DNA from 2 places in the Parabacteroides sp. AF17-3 genome. Region 1 is predicted to be linked to the other one. Evidence: riboswitches for the same ligand, from Rfam matches in the RefSeq annotation. Region 1 holds a riboswitch; the other holds the start of a gene.

What was found. A riboswitch is a leader RNA that binds a small molecule or an ion and turns the genes downstream of it on or off. The one in region 1 is predicted to bind cobalamin.
Region 2: linked by a shared signal. The riboswitch ahead of DWW91_RS13360 (MAC/perforin domain-containing protein) and the one ahead of DWW91_RS16855 (TonB-dependent receptor) in region 1 are both predicted to bind cobalamin.

Annotation. Positions count from the first base shown of each region.
Region 1 is NZ_QTMM01000012.1:194,168-201,968, reverse strand. It holds gene DWW91_RS16865 (DUF6383 domain-containing protein) at 340-3,366, shown strand; gene DWW91_RS16860 (O-acetylhomoserine aminocarboxypropyltransferase/cysteine synthase family protein) at 3,655-4,935, opposite strand; cobalamin riboswitch at 5,055-5,258, shown strand; gene DWW91_RS16855 (TonB-dependent receptor) at 5,389-7,740, shown strand; gene DWW91_RS16850 (hypothetical protein) at 7,760-7,801, shown strand, end outside.
Region 2 is NZ_QTMM01000009.1:59,144-66,944, reverse strand. It holds gene DWW91_RS13370 (DUF5074 domain-containing protein) at 1-1,094, opposite strand, end outside; gene DWW91_RS13365 (TonB-dependent siderophore receptor) at 1,115-3,085, opposite strand; gene DWW91_RS13360 (MAC/perforin domain-containing protein) at 3,307-4,884, opposite strand; cobalamin riboswitch at 5,156-5,362, opposite strand; gene atpD (F0F1 ATP synthase subunit beta) at 5,682-7,199, shown strand; gene DWW91_RS13350 (F0F1 ATP synthase subunit epsilon) at 7,206-7,442, shown strand; gene DWW91_RS13345 (hypothetical protein) at 7,455-7,801, shown strand, end outside.

The DNA of each region.
Region 1 (7,801 bases):
CGGTTAGTTTATATATAATATAATGTACGTGTACATTTTATAATGCTTGCTTATAGCTTTCCTTATCAGGGTTCCCTTTTCATGTTCCTGGTTATAATCTGGAAATGGGAAGGGAAAATAAGGTTTGTCATTTTTATCCCCGATTTTGTACAAACTATCGTATTCAATTGATAAGAAAGGATATGACCTGATAAAAAAATCAATGAAAATAATTGTGGATAAAAAACTATTGTTTACTTTTGCTGAAGTATTTGACGATCGTATGAAAAGCCGGTAGATAAGGCCGGTATTATTAGATAGAACTTTAAATTACTTAGTATTAATATTAAATTTTTGATTATGAACAAAAAGTTTTCTACTTTTTTGGCAGGTGTTGCGTTACTAAGCGCTATGTCTGTTTCTGCTGCTCCTGGTGATGCAGTTCAGTCATTGAAGCTGGGCAAAAATGCTGGCTTATATCAACTGACTGTAGCAGGGGATAAAGTACTTTCTATGGATGCAGATGGTAAGTTGACAGTTGTTGCTGCTCCTACTACTTCTACAGGTTTGGCTAATACTCTTTGGTGTGTTGAAGTTGCAACACAGGTTCAGGGTCAGGCTCCTAAATTCGATTTCGTAAATAAAGGAACAGAACGTCGTTTGGATATTACGATGGCTGGTTTGGAAGGTTTAGCTGAATATGAACATTCTAGCTCTCCTATCGAAGTTGGTGGTGAAATTTCAGGTTGGGCATTTTCTAAAACTTATGAAGAACTTGTACCAAACATGCCTCTTTTCTCTTATTTTAAGGCAGACTCAGTTGTTGGATTTGTTTTAGATGGAGAGAAAGTTGCTGTTGCTAAATCTAGCGCTAAAGATGCTAGTGTAACTACTGCTGACTTTGCAAAGTTTACTTTGAAGAGTTCAAAAGTTGTTACTCTTAATGCGGAAGAATTGAATACAATCTTAGGTATTCAGACTGCAGATAAGGGTGTTAAGTTAACTTTCAAACCGGATACATTGGGTACTTCTTTAGAAAACCCATTCAGCTCACAGAAATTTGTTGCTGAAGAATCTGGTGATCCTACTTATTTGAATGTTAAGAGAGGCGATAACTATTTGAGAGTTGATACCACTTTCACAAATGAAAAGGGTGCTCGCTTCCTTGCATATAAATGGACTACTGCTGCTGTTAAGGCTACTTCTACTATTGCTGAACAGTATAAATTCAAATTTACTTACAGTCCTTCAAATGACAGCTTGACAATTCAGGTTAAGAAAGCTAAATTTGATAATGGGCGCGTTCTTGAAGCATTTGTTTCATTGCAAGACTTGATTAAAAACGAAGCTCGTATCTTAACTGTTGATACATTGGCTCAGAATACAATGATCTCTTTAGGCTTTAAAGGTTGCAATGAAGTATCAAACAGAACTTCAATTGCTTCTGATCTGTATGTTATCAAAAATGCTGCAAATAAATATTTGGCAGTTCCTTTGTATGGTGATAGCACTGCTCAATGGGTAACTCTTGATAAGAATATGGATCCTTGGCACATGCCTGCATTCCAGTGGGTTGTAGAAAAAACTCGTACAAATGCAGAAATGGCTGAAACTTCTCCTATCAAGATTACTAACCGTGAATTTGAAAATGTAGTAGTTGACGCTTCTTTACAGTTATATACTGATGGTCCATCTACAGTAGTTGGATCTGAAATTTCAGCTTCTAATTTCACAAAAGACCCTGCAAATGTAAAAGCTAATCCTTATGTAGGTTACAGATTCCTGGATAAAGATTCTTTGACTGTTACTACTTACAAATTGAGATATTTACATGAATTTGCAGATGACAAATACATGGGTACTTCAAGTGATGCTGCTGATTCAGTTTTATATGTAGGTGCTAAATCTACTTTCGAACTGGCTGCTATGGATGAAGATGGTGTAGGATATGGTTATACTACAAGTGCTATCGCTTCAATGAAAAAGCTTGTAAGAAAAGCTTATACATTGAAACTGAAATCTACAGGTAAATATATCATGGCTGATGCTGAAAAGAGATATGCAGTATCTGCAACAGGTAAACCTGCTGTATTCTATCTGAAAGAAAATAATGACAAAGCTACTCATTACTATGCTTTGATCGATACAGCTTCTTACACTGATGTTCGTAAAGTTGGTGTTGATGATAACAATGTTTATCTGAAAGTTCAGAATTTGAAAGAAACTCGTACTTCTGCATTCTCTGTAGAAATTGATGACGCTCCTCTGTATCGTCGTTTCAACAATGTTGCATTAGGTGAAAGCGCTGTTGATGGTCCTGATAGCTTGAGATTCTACGAAAATATTCGTCACGAATATCTGATGGATGAAACTAACAAAGAATTGAAGAATGAAGGTGTTGCTTACTTAGGTATCTGGACTGCTGATAAGGCAGAAGCTGGTTTGTCATTCCGTATTGATGCAGTTAATATAACAAGCGGTCTTGGTTATATCAAACCTCAGTATTTGATTTCTGTATCTCGTCAGGATCAGGAAGCAGTTGAAGGTACTCCTTGTACTGAAAATTCTCATCACGTAGATGCTGATGGTAATCCAACAGATGCTGCACATTGTGTTCATGCTACTCCTGGAAAAGCTGGATTCGAATATGGTAAATATTTGGTAAGCTTTGCAGATTCTGTTGCTACAGTAGGTCAGGATAAACCTTATACTGATGTTAAAGCAGGTTACACTCGTGTTGGTTTTGTAAAAGCTATCAAGACTGGCGACAGCTTGATCATATTGGTTAATGGTTTTGAAAACATGGATCCGAAAGATCTGAATGTAGAAGAAATTGTTAAGGCTTATACTAAAGCAGGTATTAATACGAAATACATCAATAGTCTGAAGGGTGATAACCATAAGAACTATACTTGGTCATTCCGTTATACAAATCCTGATGGCGCTTCTACTGTTACAGAAGAAGGTGTTGGAAATTCATTCCTGATTGAGTCTAACAATTATGAAGGTAAAATTATTGCTCCTGAAAAAGCAGCATGGATCAAGATGCAGAATGGTTGCATTGTATTGACAGACGAAAAATCTGAATTCAACAATGCTAAGACTGGTGGTGACGGTGCTCTTATTTTCAATGTTGAAAACATCGAAAATGATGAAATGGCTACAGATACTGAGGATATCACAACTTCTGCTGTAACTGTAATCGCTGGTAACGGTGACATCACAATCAAGGGTGCTGCTAATAAGACTGTTACTATCAGCAACGTTCTTGGTCAGACAATTGCTAGCACAGTTCTTTCTTCTGACGAAGCAACTATCTCTGCTCCTGCAGGTATCGTAGTTGTAGCTGTTGAAGGCGAAGCTGCTGTTAAAGCAATCGTAAAATAAGAATTAAAGAATAATTAAACAATATAAAGCTTCTCTGCCTTTCCCCTATGGGGAAGGGCAAGTAGCCTGTGAAGGCGAACAGATTGGAAGCGTAATTTTAGTAATAAAAATAAAATAAAGTTCATCCATGAGTATCCCTGCGAAGGGAGGAAATGGACAAAAAACAACCCCGGCGGTATCTAATACCATCGGGGTTTTGTTTTTAAGGAGCTCCTGGAAATGGAGTTCATTATGTTTAATAGGAAACCGTATTCTATACAATACGATTTCCTGTTGAATAACTATTGATTACTGATTTAAAGCCTGCTCGATATCCGCTATGATATCATCCGCACTTTCGATGCCGACAGAGAAACGGATCAGGTCCGGAGCGATACCGGCTTCCTTCAATTGTTCGTCGGTCAACTGGCGATGCGTATGGCTTGCCGGATGAAGCACACAAGTACGGGCATCGGCCACATGAGTAACGATAGCAGCCAGCTTCAAACTGTCCATAAACTTGATAGCTACCTCGCGTCCGCCTTTCAGTCCGAATGACAGGACACCGCATGAACCGTTCGGAAGATATTTCTTTGTCAGTTCGTAATATTTATTTCCTTCCAGATCCGGATAGTTTACCCAGGCTACCTTGTCGCAATTCTGAAGCCATTTAGCTACGGCCAGTGCATTTTTACAATGCTGCGGCATACGCAGATGCAATGTTTCCAGTCCCAGGTTCAGCAGGAAAGCATTTTGCGGAGACTGGATAGAACCCAGGTCACGCATCAACTGGCTGGTAGCCTTGGTGATATATGCCAGTTTCCCGAATGTCTTTGTGTAAGTCAGGCCATGATAGGAGTCATCCGGCTGGCAGAGGCCCGGGTATTTGTCTGCATGCGCTTCCCAATCGAAGTTACCGCTGTCGACGATACAACCTCCGACGGCAGTCGCATGTCCGTCCATATATTTGGTCGTAGAATGCGTAACGATATCGGCACCCCATTCGAATGGGCGGCAGTTGATCGGTGTGGCAAATGTATTGTCGACGATCAATGGAACGCCATGTTTGTGAGCGATACGGGCAAACTTTTCAATATCCAGTACCATCACTCCCGGGTTGGAGATCGTTTCGCCGAACAATAACTTCGTATTCGGGCGGAACGCTTTGCTGATTTCTTCTTCACTGGCATCCTGGTCGATGAATGTACATTCGATGCCCAGCTTTTTCAGGGTAACGGACAGCAGATTGTATGTCCCGCCATAAATACCGGTTGCGCTTACGATATGGTCGCCGGCTTCGCAGATATTGAAACAGGCAAAGAAGTTGGCAGCCTGTCCCGATGAAGTCAGCATTGCTGCCACACCACCTTCCAAAGCGGCGATCTTGGATGCTACGGCATCGTTGGTCGGGTTTTGCAGACGGGTATAGAAATAACCACTCTCTTCCAGATCGAACAGTTTCGCCATTTGTTCGCTGGTCTCATACTTGAAGGTAGTACTCTGATAGATAGGCAGAACGCGAGGTTCTCCTTTTTTAGGTTGCCAGCCACCCTGCACACACAAAGTTGCCGGCTTGAATGAATTGCTCATATTATTAAATGTTTGCTATGTAATTATATTCTGCTGACAAAAGTAAAGAATAGTTCGTTCCATTAATACAAATCTACGATCATTTATAAAAAATAGGGTACTGTTTAAAAATAATCTTTACCTTTGTCCTCGGTTTTGGTGTCACAAATCCAGTTCTACGGAAAAGTGATGAAAAGGGAATCAGGTGAAAATCCTGAACAGACCCGCTGCTGTAAGCTCCGCCAAAGTCGTTGAACACAACTCAATCCACTGTTCGCAATGAATGGGAAGGACGTTCAATGATGGAGTAAGTCAGAAGACCTGCCAGAATCAGTAGTTTTAAGCTTTCGAGGAATAAGGCTGAAAAACATGTAAGTAAGGACTTGACTGTATTTGGTAGGGAGTTCCGACTGTTCATGTGGTCCATTCTGTTTTATCGAAAGCCTGTCGTTAATATATAATGTTTTTGATGGGATGAGAGGTTTCATACATGTATTTTTGTTGTTTATTTGTTTGTTCCCTGTAAGTCTTGCGGCGCAAGACAGGGTTACGCTGTCCGGAGAGGTGAGGGGAGAAGATGGTGCTCCGCTTCCTATGGTTACTGTTGCCATCGAAAATACGACGGCAGGGACATATACCGACGACCGGGGGCGCTATTCACTAAGTCTGAAACCCGGAAAGCATACTCTTATAATTACCTTGTTGGGTTATAATACAATAAAAACAATTCTCGATATCCGTAGAAACAAAACGCTCGATTTCGTTATGGAAGAAAATTCCGTAACCCTGAACACTGTTGAGGTGTATGGCAAATCGAAAACACAGAAGGTCAAGGAAGGTGCCCTGACCGTCAATGCGTTGGATATAAAACCACAGATCAGTTCCTTGAAGAACCTGAACGAAATGGTTAACCGGACAGCTGGCATCAAGATCAGGGAAGAAGGAGGGGTAGGTTCCGATTTTGACCTCTCCATTAACGGGCTGTCGGGTAATTCGGTGAGATATTTTATTGACGGTATGCCGCTGGATGCAAAAGGTAGCGGTATTTCACTGGCCAATTTGCCTGTAAATATTATTGACCGGGTCGAGATATATAAAGGAGTAGTTCCTGCCAGCCTGGGGGCCGATGCTTTGGGAGGAGCTATCAACATCATCACCAATCAAGACAAGAAAAATTATCTCGATGCCTCTTACGGCATCGGCTCGTTTCACACGCATCGGGCTGATCTGAATGGTCAGTTCGTAGAGCCGAAGACTGGATTGATCATGAAACCGACTGTCGGTGTCAATTACTCGAAAAATGATTATATGATGAAAGGTGTCGAGGTCTGGGATGCAGATAGCCGTAACTATATTGAAGTCAACCGCAAACGGTTCCATGATGATTATTTTTCCTTGCTGGGGCAACTTGAAGCCGGCTTTGTCGATAAGTCCTGGGCAGATGCTTTCTTTGTTTCCGGCTCTTATTCCAAAGTAGATAAGGAGTTGCAGACCGGTTCTATCCAGACTAAGGTCATCGGAGATGCAGAGCGTCGCGGCAGTGCTTGGAATATTTCAGCCCGTTATCAGAAGCGTTTTGATAAGATCAATACCAGTGCATCGTTATCCCATACCTGGGATCGCTCGCTGACTGTTGATACTGCCTATCGTATTTATAACTGGGACGGCGGTTTTACCCCGTCGTCCCGTAATGAGATCAACGGTCGCGGACGATCCATGCGTCATTATGACCGGCCTCTGACAATTTTCCGCGGAGGTGTTGATTATACTATCAACCGCCATCATTCCTTCAGCCTGAACTATTTACTCAACCGTACCGGAAACAATCGCCGCGACGATATTGATGAAACATTTGAACCGACCAATGATGTTTTAACCAAACATATCCTCGGGTTGACCTACAACCAGTCGTTTTTCGACGGAAGATGGGAGAGTACGTTATTTGTCAAGGATTATATCAACGCAACATCTGTCGAGCAGAATGATCTTTCATGGATAACAGGTTCGGATGAGGTTGACAGGAATGCGACTAAAAATTACTGGGGAGGCGGATTCGGCTGGCGTTTTATATGTTGGGAAGCGTTGTCTGCTAAAGCCTCTTTTGAACATAGTGTGCGGCTGCCTCTGTCTCGGGAGTTGCTTGGAAACGGAACGACTATCTATCCGAATCTCGCCCTTAATCCGGAAAGCAGTGACAATATTAACTTCGGCCTTTTTGGTAATTGGCATCCTGCTTCCGGTCATTCATTTTACTATGAGGCGAATGGATTTTTACGCTTTGTAGACGATTTCATCCAGGCAACGGTTTCTGAAAAAGAGGGGATGATGCAATATGAAAATATACCGGCGGTACATATCAAGGGAGCTGAAGGCGAAGTCCGATATAACTGGAAAAACAGCCTCCGGATAGTGGTCAATGCCAGTTACAATGAAGCCCGCGACCAGAAAAAGTACAAGACAGACGGTAAACCTTCGGCTACTTATAAAAACCGCGTACCCAATCGCCCCTGGTTTTATAGTAATGCGGATGTCAGTTATACATTTCATGATCTGGCCCAGAAGGACGACGATCTCCGTATCGGGTATTCCTGGCAATGGATACACTGGTTTTATCTTTCCTGGGAGGCTTATGGTGCTATCGAGAGTAAATCGCGTATCCCGACCCAGAATATATCGAATGTAAATGTGACCTATTCGTGGAATAAACAGCGTTACAATATATCGTTGGAATGTAGCAATCTATTTGACTCTACCGCTTATGATAATTACAAACTCCAGAAACCTGGACGTGCGTTTTTTGCCAAATTCAGATTATTCATTAATTAATAATTAAATATTCATACAAATGAAAAAGTTTCAGTTACTATTTTATGCATTCATTATGGCA
Region 2 (7,801 bases), on a different contig from region 1:
GCAGCCATTCCCATCATAATATTATCGTTTGTATAAAGAGAAGTTGATGTTTCAGCCTTCAAATCAACACGTCGAAGGGAAGCCTTCACATCTGCAAAATTACCACCACATACCACATAGAGTTCCCCGTCACTGTCAGCATTCATATACATCGGGTTTAAACCTACAACGATCTTTTTTTCTTCAGTGAAAGAAACCGGGTCGACAACCGATAAAGTAGAGTCCTTTACAGGATTATATCCACCGGAGTTAGCAACATATAATTTACCACCAACCTCGCGAACCTGATAAGGATTAGGACCTACTTTCGTTTTCTTTGTGATCTCCATTGAAGTTGTATCGATCTCTGCCAGATGACCGTCAAACAGCGTTACATATACTTTCCCTTCATAAGCAGTCAGATAACGGGGAGACTGAGGCTGTCCGCTATCATCTTTCGGTGAAATTGTTTTCAATGACTTAGCAGTAGCATCTGTAATCTCAATTCTATTAGACTCACTTACGGCTATGTACATTTTAGAGCCATAAACTATAATATCATTGGCTGTATCACCTAATCCACGGCCGTTGACAGATGCAAATACTTTTGTTTTCAGTTCTTTTGTATTAGGATCATAATAATCTAACGTAGCGTTATTGGATTGCCATTTTCCTGAGTTCATGAAATAGACTCCCGGTAAAACAGGTACAGGTTCTTCAGTGAAATCAGTCACTTGTACTTTAGCAATAGTGTTCGACTCGCCTTTAGCATTAGCTGCAATTACAAGAATATAAGAAGCGAAATCCGTATCATCAGGGATTGTGAAGCTGTTTGTTCCAACTGCCGTTTCTCCCAGTTTCGTATCTTTACCATTACCATCAGAAGAAAGATAAAGTACATACTTTGTAATATCTTCCACAGAAGTTGGAGCTGTCCAACTAAGCATACCCCCGATCTTTGATGCATTTTTATCGATATCGGTAAATTTCACATCGGTTACAACACCGGTAGGGACTCCTTCTTGTTTGTTATCATCGTCGTCATCACAAGCGACGAAAGAAAAAGACATCAGTGCACATAGTGCAGACAGAAAAAGATAATTTCTTGTTTTCATCTTTCTTCTAGTTTTTAATATTAATAATTTATACTCAGAGTTATTCTCCATGACCGCCCCGGCATGGGATAATATTGTATGACATCGTACATTTTATTTGTCAGGTTCACAATCTCTCCCTGCAAACGAAACTTACAATTCCTGACTTGAAGCTCGCGATTCAATGAAATCGTATGTTCAGTGTATCTGTCAATCCGGTTATCTTCAATATTTTGAGGCAAAGCATACCTGTCACCCACTATTGTTACCGAATAACCGGCATTCACCCAGGGAGTTTGTAAAGACAAAGCAATCATACCCGAATGTTTAGGAGTATAGGGGATCTGGTGACGATAGTTCTTTGCCGTCTCCTTTGTTATATCTATTGCTTTTTGGAACGTATAATTGGCTTGAATTTGTGCCTCTATTTTTTCAAACAATGGAATCTCTGCCAGAAGATTGACATCTGCCCCTCCGATAGAGACTTTTCCCATGTTCATCATCTTCCATACAAACATAGTAGGCATGGCTACGATCTTATCGTCTACCTGGTTGTAATACCCATCAGCAGAAAGACTCAGGAAACGAAAAACAGAAAAATTTCCGCTCCAGGTCAGCCCTAAATTGTATTGCGTTGCCTTTTCCGGTTTTAGATTTGTATTTCCCATTCGCAGATAGTACAGATCATTAAAAGTAGGAACACGGAATATATCTTTATAGGAAACACGGACACGCAGATTTTCTTCCGGCAGAATACGCCAGGATGCACTCACAGCTGGAGATAACCGCTTACGGTCGGCCGGACGATCACCGGATTCCACGTTTTCCGTCATATAAGTACCTAAAACACTTGCTGTCACTGTCAACCGGTTATCTTTATACTGTCCTGCCAGATAAGTTAAAGAGGTATTACGGGTAGGGAATGGGCATTCGGGCAAGGTGTTATCTAATGTATTTACAAAAAAATCTTCTATAAGCGAAAAAGAGAGACGATCGGACAGTGTATACAGTCCGGCTACCGAAGCATAATACTCCCGCTGCGTGTAATTATCGATCTGTACTCCATTTTCATATTTATTGTTCACATCTTTGAAGCGGTTCCAGGCATAATTAAATTTAACCTGAGCTTGCAATGCGAATTTCTTACTTAATTGATTTTTATAATGAGCTTGGATAAAAGCATTCTTATCCCATAATCGTTGACCGGCATAATCATTGTATAAAACGACAGAACCTGGTAATCCTCGCTCGGAATCAAAATAATATCCTTTTACAGATAAATTTCCTCCACGTCCCAAATCTCCCCAAAGGTTTAATTCCGTACGCCAGGATTCGATATCGCTATTGTGTCGCTTCAAGTTTTCTACTTGCGACACATTCGTCAGTGTAAAAGGATAATTCCCGTCCGCCCTCAAATAATCTCCATTCAAAGAAGCGCCCCATTTCTTTCCCAGCTTTTGTTCGTAAAGTATATAAGGATTCACCATACCGAAAGAGCCGGTCTTTACCTGAGCATTCAGACGAAACGGTTTTGTAAGAAAATCCGGGCGCAATGATTTGATACTCAACGCACCAGCCGATGCACACATACGTGCCGTCTGGAAGATATCATCAGTCTGGCCAATGGATAAGGAAACCATTTCTACATTATCCAGCGAGAAGCGGCTGATATCTACCTGACCACTTTGGGCATCGGTAATTGTTACTCCGTCATAACTGACAGCGGTATGTTGTGCTCCCAAGCTTCGAACGGAAACGGTTTTCAACCCTCCTATTCCACCATAATCCTTGACGGTCACCCCAGAGAAATGTTTGACGACTTCCGAGAGATTTTGTACTCCCAACCGTTCGATGTCTACACGATCCATCACCTGCAAAGGGGTGGCTTCACGAACAATAGAGGGAGAGATATTCCCTATTACTTCTATTTCAGATAGTTGGAAATAAGTCGTTGTATCTATCTGCTGTGAAAACGTATATGTAGATATAAACAATTCCACAATAAAAATCATTAAAAAGTTTATATTAAACATGCCAATACACTTTAACTAATTAATAAAATAAATACTTCATGTTCAGACATTAAATCAACCATATTTCCACCTTCATATTCTAAAAAATTAGAATTAAAAACAAATAAAAAAGCAATTATCAATATATAATACTTACAATAAATTTACTATGTTCACGTCCTATATTGTAAGTATTTATATATTGCCTTATGAATCGTTGTTCATAAGGCAATAATTGTATAATTAAACAAATCCAATGGATCAATATTTGTTGGAGATAAACGATTTACAAAATCCCTTATGGCATAATCATCTAATAGTTTATCTGCATGTATCGAATATCCATATTTATTCTTTCCCTCTGAACAAAGCAGATAAATAGTATTATTAATAGAATCAATATATTTAACCATTTTTGTTTCATCCAGGCCATCACAATACACACTAATTTTATATTTAAAAGGAGTATTATCACTCACTATCTTCAAACCATAAATATTACTTACTCGTGCTATTTCACTTTGAATATACTCATTGGCTTGTCCCATATATAAATATTTTGACTTAATAATAACATCATCATTAAAACGTGTTATTAAACTAGTCTGAAAAACCCCTATTTGACCTGAAATATAAGTCAAACGTATATTTATATATGGTTCTTGCAGTGTGGGAAAAGCTGTTATTTCTGATTTATAACAATCTAATAAACCTTTTTTCAGATTTTCTTCCATAACAAAATCAGCTAGTGGGATAAGTCCATTCTCCGAAATGTCAACAATACTATGTTTATCTTCATTATTTAAAGTACTCAACCAATTAGAAAGATTAACATTTAAATCATTTATATTCTTAGGAGGGGTAAAACTAGCAAATTCAGCACCACCTCCTATTGTTTTAACAGAAACCATCATTGATGTCAATTCATTAGAACTAGTTGAACCATTTGAATAACTTTTACCAAGGCCTAATTCGCCGGACACCTCAGAACCGTTTTTCATTTTAAAACCATAAGAAGCATTTATATCTGTATTCATATCCTTTTCGTTTGTTTCTTCAGATATATTTTTCTTATGCAACCCCGTGTATACAACTGAGGCACGTCCTCCTGTTATAAAATCGGACAACACAAATCCACCATAATTGTAAAATAGCTCAGTTGGAGTTGTTCCATATAACTCATCTTTAAAATCACTTGATAAATAATTCAAAATAATTTCTTTCCTAATACGTGAGCTCATTTGCATTACATACTGAGATCTTTTATAAATAACATCCAACTCTCCAAAAACTCTATTTTCTTCATTAAGAGTTGAATTAGTAAATATTCTACTCATTTTTCTTTTTGCCCCGATAGAAAATAAACCTAAATTTAAAGAAAATCCCCCATTGATTTTTTTACTCATACTAGATTTCTCTGTATACCTTTGAAAATCTGAATAAGCAAAGCTATTAGCAATACCTTCATTAAGATTTTTAGTTAAAAAATAACTTGGTTTATCTTTGGATAATTTTTCAATATCAACTACTGAATAAGTTACATTTTCTATTGTACCTACAGGAAAAAAATCATCTTTATATGCTCTTCCCAGACATTTATCAAATGTTACTAACAACCGGGGAGAAAATTGAGAGTGCGACTTAGTATTCTCTATTGGTACCCAAGGATAATCAGGATCTCGCTCTTTTAAAACAATTCCTTTTTCACTATCACTTTCAGGATATTCCCTTTGATCGTCCTCTTTATTACAAGAAATAAAAACTAATGCAAGCAAAAATAAAACAGTTTTCTTCTTCATAATATAATAATTTACATAAATAATAAAAAAACAAACGAAATCTCATGTAATAATATATACCTTTTACAAGATATTTTTTACTCAACTGTTAGCAACACGGTAATTATTAGATCTGAACAAATTTTTCCTAATTCCGATCTCAATAATGACTATAAACTCTGTATTGCTTTATTGAGCATTGATTAATACTGACAGATATTGCTTATATATCCAATTATATTTGGTTTAAGCTATATATACTCAGGTCTATCAACACCTTTACCCGAGGTATTGCATATTACAGAATAATGGCAGGTTTTCTGACTTGTTCTCCCATGATCGGCCGCCTTCCCAAGGATCCTAAAATCCTCAGTGGCAACAAGATTTGCCGGGGTTACAGAACTTACAGCTACGGGTACAGTTCCGGATTTGCACCGGATTCCCTATTACTAACGGCCGGCGGAAGCCAGACCGTTACACCATAATCCGGTGGCAAAAGTACAAATAATATCAATTACTATACCTGATAATTTAAAATACTACTTCTGGTAATATAATTTAACAGATCATACCACCATCCCCCAAACCACTCCGCACACAAAATGCCAACCCTTATTCTTCAAAAAACAGCGTAATTTTTCCTCAAATTGTTCCATATCGCAAAACAATTGGTTCATTTCGGAATGACTACAAAATTAGTTTAAAGTTTAACTAAATGCAAAAAAGCCAAAAAAGTAATATGTTCCGGTTTCCGACAGGTTGTTTTCGTAATATTGCACGGTTGAAAAAATATATTGACGAGGTTTAAAAAGAATTGTATGGGAGAAACAAAAGGTTATGTTTCGCAGGTTATCGGTCCAGTCGTGGATATTCACTTCGATAATGAAAAAGAAGAGAAAATAGTGCTACCACGTATTCATGACGCCATGGAGATAACCCGTCCTAATGGGAAAATACTGATCGTGGAAGTTCAGCAGCACATTGGGGAAAACACAGTCCGTACAGTCGCTATGGATACGACAGACGGACTGCAACGAGGAATGGAAGCCGTATCATGCGGTTCGCCCATTACCATGCCGGTCGGCGATCAGGTAAAGGGGCGTTTGATGAACGTGACAGGCGATCCGATCGACGGGATGAAAATGCTGGATAAAAAAGGAGCTCTCCCTATCCATCGTGAGCCGCCGAAGTTTGAAGATCTGACAACCAGCAAAGAGGTGCTCTACACCGGTATCAAGGTGATCGACCTGCTGGAACCCTATTCCAAAGGAGGTAAAATCGGGTTGTTCGGTGGCGCCGGAGTCGGAAAGACGGTTCTTATCATGGAACTGATCAATAACATTGCCAAAAAGAATAACGGTTTTTCTGTTTTCGCCGGCGTGGGTGAACGTACCCGTGAAGGTAACGACCTGTTGCGCGAAATGATACAGTCGAATGTAATCCGTTACGGTAAAGAATTTAAGGAAAGTATGGAAGCCGGTCATTGGGACCTGTCGAAGATAGACCACGAAGAACTGGCTAAATCGCAGGCGACACTGGTGTTCGGACAGATGAACGAACCGCCGGGAGCACGTTCGTCGGTCGCCCTCTCGGGACTGACCATCGCCGAATCGTTCCGCGACCTGGCTCCGGAAGGCGAGACTCGCGATATATTATTCTTTATAGATAATATTTTCCGCTTCACGCAAGCCGGTTCCGAAGTATCCGCCCTGTTGGGACGTATGCCGTCGGCAGTTGGTTATCAGCCGACACTGGCTACCGAAATGGGAGCCATGCAGGAACGTATCACCTCGACGAAAAAAGGTTCCATCACCTCCGTGCAGGCTGTTTACGTACCGGCAGACGACTTGACCGACCCGGCACCGGCAACGACCTTTACACACCTGGATGCTACCACCGTGCTGAGCCGTAAGATTACCGAACTGGGTATCTATCCGGCAGTCGACCCGCTGGAATCGACATCCCGCATCCTCGACCCGCTGGTCGTAGGCAAGGAACATTACGAAACGGCACAGCGTGTGAAACAGATACTCCAGCGTAACAAGGAGTTACAGGATATTATCTCTATCCTGGGTATGGAGGAACTTTCGGACGAGGACCGCCAAACGGTTAACCGCGCCCGCCGTGTACAACGTTTCCTGTCGCAACCTTTTGCCGTGGCGGAACAATTCACCGGCGTACCGGGCGTAATGGTCTCTATCGAAGACACCATCCGCGGATTCAATATGATCATGGACGGTGAAACCGACGATATCCCTGAACAGGCCTTCCTGAATGTAGGAACGATTGAAGATGTGATTGAAAAAGGAAAGAAACTGGCAGAACAAGCAAATTAAAAACGTATGGAACTGGAAATCATATCCCCTAGTGGCGTTTTATTCAAAGGAGAGACAAATTATGTATCCTTTCCGGGTACGGCAGGCTCGTTCGACGTCCTGCCCCATCACGCTCCGATGATCGCTGCCCTGGAAGAAGGAGTTATCCGGTACCAGACAAATGAAAAGAAAGAACAAGAAATAAAAATACAGAGCGGATTCGTCGAGATAAAAGGCGATATCCTGTCCGTATGCATCGAATAAAAAAATACGATCATGAGCGGTAGATTAAGAATGAAGCTAATGGGCTTGACTACCTTTATTAATGTAGTTATCGGCGTCGCACTGGGAGGCCTGTTATACACCATCTGGCCTTCGCATTATTATGAGTGGTATCCTTCGATACCGGTGTTTTACTGGCTAAGCAGCATGTTTATGATCTACTTTCTGGATCATGTCAAACGGAAACACGGAGACGTTACGGTTGTTACTTATATGGTAGTCCGCCTTTGCAAATTCACGCTCGCACTGGTTTTCCTGTGGCTTTATGCCGCTTTGGTCGGACAGAACCTGAAAGCCTTTGGCTTCACGATGATGTTGTTCTATTTCATTTATCTTGTACT